3 regions of the Sanguibacter sp. Z1732 genome follow, and region 3 is predicted to be linked to each of the others. Evidence: riboswitches for the same ligand, from Rfam matches in the RefSeq annotation. Region 3 holds a riboswitch; each other region holds the start of a gene.
What was found. Region 3 has a riboswitch for thiamine pyrophosphate ahead of thiM (hydroxyethylthiazole kinase). Riboswitches for the same ligand answer to the same signal wherever they lie in the genome.

Region 1 (3,238 bases), 660 kb from region 3:
CTGCCCACCAGCGGGGGTGTCGAGACCTTCCGCCGGCAGGTACTCCTCCAGGAGCGGCGCCTGTTGTACGCCCTGGCCAACCAGGAAGACCTGGCCCGTGCCGGATTGCCGCGCCGGCGCTGGTGGGGTGGGCCGGACCGGGCAGCGCTGGATCCCGGCCCTGCCGGGCGCGCTGCGGGGGCCTCCGATGGCAACGCTGGGGAGGTGGACCGATGAGTGCGCCGGTGTTGTGGATCTGCGGGATCCTGGTCGTCGGAGCGGTCCTGGTGGCGCTCTTCCGCGTGGAGCGCGGCCCGAGCATGCTGGACCGGATCGTGGGCCTTGATGTGGTGATCGCGGCCCTGATCGGCACCGTGGCCCTGTGGTCGGCCACGACCGGACGGGTGGACCTGGTGCCGTTGCTGACGGTGATGGCAATCGTCGGGTTCGTGGCGGCGGTGACCCTGGCGCGGTTCGCGGCCGCAGAGCCGGAGGATGAGGGCCGGATCCTCAGCGAAGAGGAACTCCAACGGCTCGAGGCAAGGCATGCGCTGGATGACGATGCCGAGGAGGACGAGCGATGAACTCGGAACTGCTGCGCGAGATCGTCGCCTCTGCCTTCTTCATCACCGGCAGCGCGCTCGTGATGGTCGCAGCGATCGGGATGGTCCGGTTCCCGGACCTGCTGTCACGGTTGCACGCAGCCACCAAACCTCAGGTGCTCGGCATCATCCTGATGATGAACGGGCTGGCCCTGACGCTGGGATCCTGGCAAGTGGGTTGGAAGGTGCTCCCGGTGATCATCTTCCAACTGGTGACCGCTCCGATCGCCGCGCACATGGTGGGCCGCGCAGGGTACCGCACCGACAAGGTGCGTTCAGACCTGCTCGGAGTCGATGAACTCACCGAGGACCTGGAGGCCGCGCGCGCCGAGATCGAGGACACCCAGGCCTGAACGTGCCGGTGCCGGCCTCGCGCTGGTCAACGAGCGACGTCGCCGCTGGACAGCCACTTGTGGGCGCCGCGGCTGGCGTAGGCGCGGACCAACGCCACCAGCGCGCTGGAGATCGCCGCGAAGAGCACGATCTCAGCGATGGGCATGCTTCCGTCCTTGTCGTCGGTTGGTGGCTCATGACCGGTGACGCTCTTCCAGGCGGTCCCGAGGACCTTGTTCGCGACGAGGCCGGCGACGATGGTGGCAACGGCGGTGACGACTCGCTCCATGGCAGATCTCCTTTACGACGACTGCACCCAGCGTAGCCGTCCACGATCCTCGCGCGCCCGTCGGCCGCACCGGCCGACGGGGTGTAGCCTCGTGGGTGCGACAGGGGAGCGTCGGCCGAGTCAGGTGCGGCGCTGAGAGTGCGGCCACCCGCAGACCCTCGAACCTGCTCCGGTTAGCACCGGCGAAGGGAGTCGAGCATCTCTCCCGTGGCGTCGCGCCGCGGACCCCTTCTCACATCACGCTGAGGAGGAAGAATGAATCACCACACCATGTCTCGCCGCCGGCCCGGGCGGGTCGGCCCGGACCCCGGGCGGATCGGACACCTTGCCGCGTTCACCGCCCTGGCACTGGCCGTGGCCGGCTGCACGGTGGGCGCCGGGAACGACAACCCCGACACCCCCACTGACGACGACGCGGACTCCACCGCAGTAGGGGAGGGCGAGACCACCGGCGGCGAAGGCACGGTCCAGGTGGTCACGCACGACTCGTTCCACGTCTCGGAGGATCTGATCAGCCAGTTCGAGTCCGACTCCGGCTACACGCTGTCCTTCAGCGCACCCGGTGACGGGGGAGCCCTGGTGAACCAGCTGATCCTGACCAAGGACGCGCCCCTGGGCGACGTCGCCTACGGCATCGACAACTCCTTCGCCTCCCGCGGCATCGCCGAGGACGTCTTCAGCCCCTACACCTCCGCTGCGCTGCCCCCGGCCGCCGAGGACTACCTGATCGACGGCGGAGACGAACTCACACCGATCGACGTGGGCGATGTGTGTCTGAACATCGACACCGCCTGGTACTCCGAGGCCGGAGTCGCCGAGCCGTCCGACCTGGCCGACCTGACCGGGCCCGACTACGCCGACCACGTGGTGGTGACCAACCCGGCCACGTCCTCACCCGGCCTGGCGTTCCTGTTGGCAACGGTCGCCGAGTTCGGGGACGGCTGGACGCAGTACTGGCAGGACCTGGCCGACAACGGCCTGCTCGTCGTCGACTCCTGGTCCACCGCCTACTCCGAGGAGTTCTCCGGCTCGGTCGGGCAGGGCCCGCGCCCGGTGGCGTTGTCCTACTCCACGTCGCCGGCCTTCGAGGTCGGACCGGACGGGGAGGACCCGACGACGACGGCGATGCTCACCTCATGCTTCCGTCAGGTGGAGTACGCCGGGGTGCTGGCCGGGGCGGACAACCCCGAGGGCGCCGAGGCGTTCATCGACTTCCTGCTCAGCGACGCCGTCCAGGCCGACATTCCCGGCCAGATGTACATGTACCCGGTCAACCACGACCTGGAACTCCCGCAGGAGTGGACCCGATGGGCCCCCCTCGCCGAGGAACCGTTGACGGTGGACCCGGCCGAGATCGATGAGAACCGTCAGGACTGGATCCAGGCTTGGACCGACATCGTGATCGGCTGAGGATGGGAGCCAGCACCGCCCGGCCCAGCCCGGGACGGCCCAGCCTGACCCGGCCCAGCCCGGCACGGCCCGGTCCTGTCCGGGTCTGCGTGGCCGGGCGTTGCGCTGCCGCCCGGGCGGGTCTGCGCACCACGTCAACCTGTCGGTCGCGGGCCGCCGGGCAGGACGGGTCCTGAGCATGGCACGGTGGCTGCGAGGTTGGGTCTGGGTGCTCGCGGCCGCCGTGCCGCTGGTGTTCCTGGCCATCTTCTTCGCCTGGCCGGTGACCACCTTGGTGTTGCGCGGTTTCGTGCCGGACGGGGCGTGGGACCTCAGCGGCTTCACCGAGGTGTTCGCCCGCCCGCGCACCTGGCGGATCCTCTTCCTCACGATCGCGCTGGGGGTGCTCGGCACCGTCTTCTCGGTGCTGCTGGGCGTTCCCGGTGCCTATGTGCTGTACCGGCGCACGTTCCGCGGCCAGCGGATCCTGCGGGCATTGATCACGATCCCGTTCGTGCTACCCACCGTGGTGGTGGGGGTGGCGTTCCGGGCCTTGCTGGCCGCTGACGGGCCGCTGGGATTCCTGGGCCTGGATCGCACCTTCACCGCGATCGTGCTGGCGCTGGTGTTCTTCAACTACGCGATC
Region 2 (3,238 bases), 1.3 Mb from region 3:
GGGCCCCCGACTCCCGGCCCCCGGCCCCCGGGCCCCCGACTCCCGGCCCCGGCCCCCGGGCCCCCGGGCCCCCGACTCCCGCCCCCGGCCGGGGGATGACGGGGTGGGCGGGGGCGATGGGCATGGTTGAGGCAGGGGGTGGGCGGGTATGCACAGGGGGAAAACTGTGTCCACAGGTGCTGACCTGCAGCCGCTATGGGCGCAGGGGATTGGTGCTTACTGGCGTCATGCGCACGGTGCCGATCCCGGAGGGCCTGCTGCGGTACACCCGCTGGCAGTGCGGCCTCATTTCGACCGCGCAATGTCGGGCTCTGGGCATCAGTGCCGACCGGTGCGCCACCCTGGTGGCTCGCAGGATGTGGCAGCGGGTCGTACGCGGCGTCTACGACACCGAGCCGGACCGTCCAACGAACTTCGACGTGGCCCGGCGCAAGGCCGCCTGGACCGGCCTGCTGGCGATGGGTAAGAACGCCATCGCCGTGGGTTGCTGCGCCCTGGCCCTGCACGGGGTCGCCGGACTGCCCCAGCAGTTGACGCCGGAGGTAGCAATCACGGGTGGGCGCTGGCTGCGGGGACCGGTCGGCGTCGTCGTGCGCCGATATCGCGACGTACCGGTCCGGGTCCGGTACGCCGGCTGGCAGGTGAGCGACGTCCCCACCGCGCTCGTCCACGCTCTGCCGCTCCTGCGACGTGATCACGGGGTGGCCGTAATCGATTCGGCCCTCAACCAAGGGCTCATCAACACCAGCGACCTCACCGACGTCCGCCGGCGACTGCAGGGGCGGCGCGGTGCCGCTCGGGTCGGCTCGTGGTGGCCGCTGGTGGATGGTCGCGCCGAGTCGCCATTAGAGACGTGGGCACGGCTCGACTGCCATGACCACGACCTGCCACCGGATCAACTCCAGGTGGTGTTGCGCGATGCCACCGGTACGTTCATCGGGCGCGGTGACATGGGGTGGCGGCGCCGTGACGGCGGTTGGATCATCGTCGAGATGGACGGACGCCAGGTCCACAGCGAACCCGAGGCGCTCTTCCGGGACCGGCAGCGCCAGAACCGGTTGCTGGCCGAGGCGGATGCCACCATCCTGCGATTCACCAGCCGCGACCTGCGTCCCTCGGGCACCATCGCCAACCAAGTCCGCCAAGCCCTCACCCCCACCTCACCCACCCCCACCCCCTAACCCCAGCCCACCAGACCCCGCCGAAGTCAGCATTGATCGGCTGAACCTGCAGGTAGAACCGACTAATGCTGATTTCGCCGGTAGGCGCCCGAGGCCGATCGGCACCCGAGTGGACAGCGCCGGTCCGCCACGGTTAGCGTCGAACCAACCCCCGGGGAGCGCGCAGAGCGCTGAGAGTGCGGAGAGTCCGCAGACCCGTCCACCTGATCCGGTTCGTACCGGCGTAGGGAGTTGGGCACCCGCCGATGAGCATCGGCGGCTCATGAGGTACCCCGGGGCCGGAGGACACCGATGAGCACCACCGGCCACGGCAGCACGGAGAAGGTCGCCACGACCGGCACCAGCGCGGCCACCCCACGCGAACTGGGCGTCGGGATGCGATTCAGCATCCACCCGCACACCGACGACTTCGTGCGCGTGATCCTGGACTCCCTCACCGAGGTGGAGGCGAGCGGCGTCGCCGAGGGGCTGGTGATCGAGACCGACGAGGTCAGCACATACGTCGGTGCCCGGGCGGTGCCGGCCGAACAGGACCTGGCCGGTTACCTCGTGGCTGCCATCGCCGCCGCCTCCCGGCACTCCGGTGGCGGGCACGTCGCCGCCCATGTGCTGTTCTCCCGCGGTTGCCCGGGCGAACGTACCTGCGACCTGACCTCCACGATCCTGCCCGAGGTGGCCCCGGTGCGCCTGGAACCCACCGGAATCGAGGCGGTGGCGCAGTGGTCGCTGTACCCGCTACTCGATGGTGGGGACGATGCCGGCGAACACATGTCCATCATCGAGGCGGCCATCACCCGAGCGCAGGAGCGCGGCGTTGCCGCCCCAGCGGCCCACTACGCCACCAAACTCACCGGTGACCTCGCGGAGGTGGTGGCCACCGCCGTCGACGCGTGGGCCCAGGTGGGCACCACCGTCCCGCACGTGGCGACCCACCTGACCATCTCGGTTGGCTCACCCACGCGGGCCCGCGGGAGGTAACCGCGCCAGACCAGTTCACGAGGGCCCGTCCGCCTCGCGCACTGGCCGTGTGGGGTACGCGCTCAGGGAGCCCCGCCGCGCACCGTGGTGACCAAGTCGGTGAGGCTGGGCGTCGCCGGGGTGGAGGCGAACCCGAACCGCACCGGCGGGTCGATCGGAACCATCGCGCCCAGGTCCGTTCCATCCCACGAGGTACGAGCACCGGCGAGACGATGGAGGTCGCTCGCGCCGTAGTACTCCCTGCGCCCACCCCCGGCCGAACCGCGGGTACGCACCCCTGGCAGGGCCACCCGCGCGACCGGATCGGTCAGGAGGGTGAACCAGGGCGCACCGGCCACCGCAGCGGGCAGCGCGCGCAACAGCCAACCCACCGCTGCCCGCTTGCCGATCTGCACGGTTGCGGACAGCGGGCCGGCTTCGTCTCTGCCACCGCTCCCCCGCCATGGTGGGCACGGTCCGCGGCAGCGCCTCGGCCGGTACGGGCGGCTGGGAGGAGCCGGGATCTGCCATTCCCCACGCAACGGCGTCACGCGCACGCGCACCTGCCGGGGGCCTGGGTGCATACCGGTGCACGGTCACGTTCGCGGGCTCGACGGCATCGAACTGGTACGTGGCCGAGACGAACTCGGCGACCTCCGTCGATGGCGCCAGCAGCACTCGATGCCCGTGCGGATGCTGCACCATCACCCCCGCGAATGGCCCCAGCGGAGTGGTGTGCCAGTTGCCCACGACGAACCGGGTTCCACCCGCGGTCCCCCACCCGGCGATCCGACCGGAGAACCTCCAGGTGCGGGGCGAAGCGGAGCGGGTCATACCCCATGGTCCATCGGCGGGCGCCGGTGCACCAACCGCAGCGCGGTCACTCGGAGCAGCAGTTACCCGGTGCACCTACCCACCCGGAGCACCGGCCCACCCAGAACACCGGCCCACCCGGACCACGCGCCAAGCCCAAGCCGCCGGCGGACGCGCCACCCGCGCCGCCCCGCGCCCGCCCGCGCCGCCCAGCGCCCGGACCGCCGCCCGGACTAACCCCCGAGCAGCGTTCCGATCGGACCGCGCACGAAGTAGAAGACGAACAT
Region 3 (3,238 bases):
ACACCCCGGACCCCGCGGGTGTTCTGTGCGGTCAGCGCAGTGACCGCCGCCATGCCGTATCCGCCGTTGGCCGCGATCGACTTGATGTCCGCCTGGATCCCCGCGCCCCCGGAGGGGTCGGATCCGGCGATGGACAAGACGCGCGGAATGCTCATGCGCCGGCCTTGCCCGGGCCGGATCCTGCGGCGTCCCAGTCGGTACGCAGCCCCCGGGCCACCGTCTCGGGATCCGGCGCCGCACACAACGCCGAGACCACTGCCACCCCGCCGGCCCCGGCCCGCCGCAGCGGCCCGGCGTCCTCGGGCCGCACGCCGCCGATCGCCACGCACGGCAGCGGCGTCCGGGCGGCGAACCGGCCGAACCCCTCGATACCGAGCGCGTCCGGGTGGTCGGTCTTCGTCGTCGTCGGCCGGATCACCCCCACTCCCAGGTAGTCGACGGTGCCCCCGGGTAGGGCGGCGACGGCTTCTAGGTGCGCGACTGTATTGGCAGTGAGACCGACGATCGCCTCCGGTCCCAGTTCCGCACGGGCCGCGACCGCTGCGTCATCGAGTTGCCCCAGGTGCACCCCGTGCACCGGCAGGCCGCGGCTGCGTGCGGCGACGACGGCGTCGAGCCGGTCGTTGACGAGCAGGCGCGCCCGGCCATCGATCACCTCGGCGAGGTGCGTCAACTGACGCAGGTGATCGTCCAGGTCGGCCTCCTTGTCCCGCAGTTGCACGGTGTGCACCCCCCCGGCCACCGCGGCTGCCACCGTGGCGGGCACGCCGCGCGGTGCGCACAACTCGCGGTCGGTGACCAGGTAGATGCCCGGCTGCATTCAGGCCTCCTGCGGGTCCGGCGCCGGTGCCGCCAGCACCTCGACCCGAGCCTGCTCGATCACCTGCTCCGGGGTGATGCCGGCCAGTGCGTCCAGGAACGCGGGCAGGAACGTGCCCGGGCCGTGAGCGTCGGTGGCAGCCTGTTCGGCGGCGATGCCGTAGACCACGTGCGCGGCGGCTACCGCGGTCAGCGCGCTGGTGGTCCCACGGGCACCGAGCATCGCGGCGATGATCGAGCCGAGTGCGCAGCCGGCGCCGGTGATCCGGGTGAGCAGCGGGTGGCCGTTATCGACCCTGATGGCCGCTGACCCGTCGGTGATGAGGTCACGCGCACCGGAGACCGCCACCACCATCGAGGTCTCGCGGGCCAGGGCTGCGGCGACCGGGGCGGCTGTGTCGGTGTCGTCTGCGGAATCCACCCCGCGCCCACCGGCCCCGGCGCCTGCCAGTGCGATGATCTCCGAGGCGTTGCCGCGCACTGCCGTGGGCCCGGCGGCGAGCAGTTCGGCGGCGAAACCGGTGCGCAACGGCAGGGCTCCGATCGCCACCGGGTCAAGCACCCACGGGGTGCCGGCTTCGCTCGCGGCGCTCACCGCCGCCCGGCCGGCGTCGCGCTGCTGATGGGACAACGTGCCCAGGTTGATCAGCAGTCCGGAAGCCATCGGGGCGAACACCCCCGCCTCCTCGGCCGTGTCCACCATGGCCGGTGCCGCCCCGATCGCCAGTAACGCGTTGGCGGAGAAGTTCGTAGCCACGTGGTTGGTGATGTTGTGCACCAACGGGCTGTGCTCCCGCAGGGCTCGCAGCAGGTGCGCGGCCTGCTCTGTCACGTCGACCGCCTCCGGAAGGCCTACCGATTCGGTGTGACCGGAGACATCAGTCATGGACATTCCCTTCGCTAGTACGAACTAGTGCAGGTTCGACGGGTGTCATCTCAGCCGCGCGGTGGGCGGCACCCCGTGTCGTGATCTCCGAGTCTAACAACCCCACCCCGCAGAAGGTCGGGTCACCCCACACCGGCCGCCCCCCCGCCGCCACCCACGCCGCCCTCACCGCAACCACCACCGCCGAGGGCGACCCTGGCGGTCGAGGGCGAGTGGTAGGAACGTCGCCGTCGACCACAACGCTCGTTCTCGAGGGCGGCAGTGTGCCGGAATAGATCCGGTGGCGGTGATGTTTGTAGGGGTGTATATGCAAATGCATCGAGTTTCTTGAGAGGCCTGCACCATGCAGTTCGGAATCTTCAGCGTCAGTGACGTCACCACTGACCCCAGCACCGGTCACACGCCGAACGACACCGAGCGGGTACGGGCGATGATGACCATCGCCCAGCACGCCGATCAGGCGGGGTTGGACGTCTTCGCCACCGGTGAACACCACAACCCGCCGTTCGTGGCCTCCTCGCCCACCACGATGCTGGGCTACCTGGCCGGGACCACCAAGCACATCACGCTGTCCACCGCGACCACCCTGATCACCACCAACGACCCGGTGAAGATCGCCGAGGACTACGCCATGCTGCAGGTGCTCGCAGACGGCCGGATGGACCTGATGTTGGGCCGCGGTAACACCGGCCCGGTCTACCCCTGGTTCGGCCAGGACATCCGCCAGGGCGTGAACCTCGCGATCGAGAACTACGCCCTGCTGCGCCGCCTGTGGACCGAGGACGTGGTGGACTGGGACGGGAAGTTCCGCACTCCGCTGCAGGGCTTCACCGCCACCCCCCGCCCGCTGGACGGGGTGCCGCCGTTCGTGTGGCACGGCTCCATCCGTACCCCCGAGATCGCCGAGCAGGCCGCCTTCTACGGCGACGGGTTCCTGCACAACAACATCTTCTGGCCGATCGACCACACCAAGAAGATGGTCAGTTTCTACCGGAAGCGCTTCGAGCACTACGGCCACGGCAAGGCGGACCAGGCGATCGTGGGCCTGGGCGGACAGTTCTTCGCCCGGAAGAATTCCCAGGACGCGTGGAACGAGTTCCGGCCCTACTTCGACAACGCCCCGGTCTACGGTCACGGACCCTCGATGGAGGACTTCACCCGCGAGACCCCCCTGACCGTGGGTTCACCGCAGCAGATCATCGACCGCTACGCCACGATGCGCGAGCACGTGGGCGACTATCAGCGGCAGTTGTTCCTCATCGATCACGCCGGGTTGCCGTTGAAGACGGTGCTGGAGCAGATCGACATCCTGGCCGAGGAGATCGTGCCGGCGCTGCGCGAGATCAACGAGGCAGCCCGTCCCGCGCATGTCCCCTCGAACCCGCCCAGCCACGCCGACCGGGTGGCCCAGGTCGCCGAGGCCGGCACGTCCCAGGGCCAGCACGTGGCCGGCGAGGACCGCTGGACCGGCCGCCGAGCCGAGGACGACGTCGCTACCGCCGCCGCCGGCGCCGCCCAGCGTGGCGCCGCGTT

Region 1: another riboswitch for thiamine pyrophosphate. It lies ahead of ACRRRO_RS08455 (thiamine ABC transporter substrate-binding protein); the one in region 3 lies ahead of thiM (hydroxyethylthiazole kinase).
Region 2: another riboswitch for thiamine pyrophosphate. It lies ahead of ACRRRO_RS11535 (YkoF family thiamine/hydroxymethylpyrimidine-binding protein); the one in region 3 lies ahead of thiM (hydroxyethylthiazole kinase).

The regions. Positions count from the first base shown of each region.
Region 1 is NZ_CP194857.1:1,579,450-1,582,687, forward strand. Features, by position in the region: gene ACRRRO_RS08435 (Na+/H+ antiporter subunit E) at 1-216, shown strand, start outside; gene ACRRRO_RS08440 (monovalent cation/H+ antiporter complex subunit F) at 213-563, shown strand; gene mnhG (monovalent cation/H(+) antiporter subunit G) at 560-934, shown strand; gene ACRRRO_RS08450 (DUF4235 domain-containing protein) at 961-1,203, opposite strand; TPP riboswitch at 1,296-1,411, shown strand; gene ACRRRO_RS08455 (thiamine ABC transporter substrate-binding protein) at 1,459-2,613, shown strand; partial or broken gene ACRRRO_RS08460 (ABC transporter permease) at 2,792-3,238, shown strand, end outside.
Region 2 is NZ_CP194857.1:2,182,367-2,185,604, reverse strand. Features, by position in the region: gene ACRRRO_RS11540 (hypothetical protein) at 228-1,181, shown strand; TPP riboswitch at 1,324-1,430, shown strand; gene ACRRRO_RS11535 (YkoF family thiamine/hydroxymethylpyrimidine-binding protein) at 1,473-2,159, shown strand; gene ACRRRO_RS11530 (hypothetical protein) at 2,222-2,554, opposite strand; gene ACRRRO_RS11525 (NCS2 family permease) at 3,185-3,238, opposite strand, start outside.
Region 3 is NZ_CP194857.1:917,753-920,990, reverse strand. Features, by position in the region: gene thiD (bifunctional hydroxymethylpyrimidine kinase/phosphomethylpyrimidine kinase) at 1-155, opposite strand, end outside; gene thiE (thiamine phosphate synthase) at 152-820, opposite strand; gene thiM (hydroxyethylthiazole kinase) at 821-1,705, opposite strand; TPP riboswitch at 1,694-1,791, opposite strand; gene ACRRRO_RS04985 (LLM class flavin-dependent oxidoreductase) at 2,049-3,238, shown strand, end outside.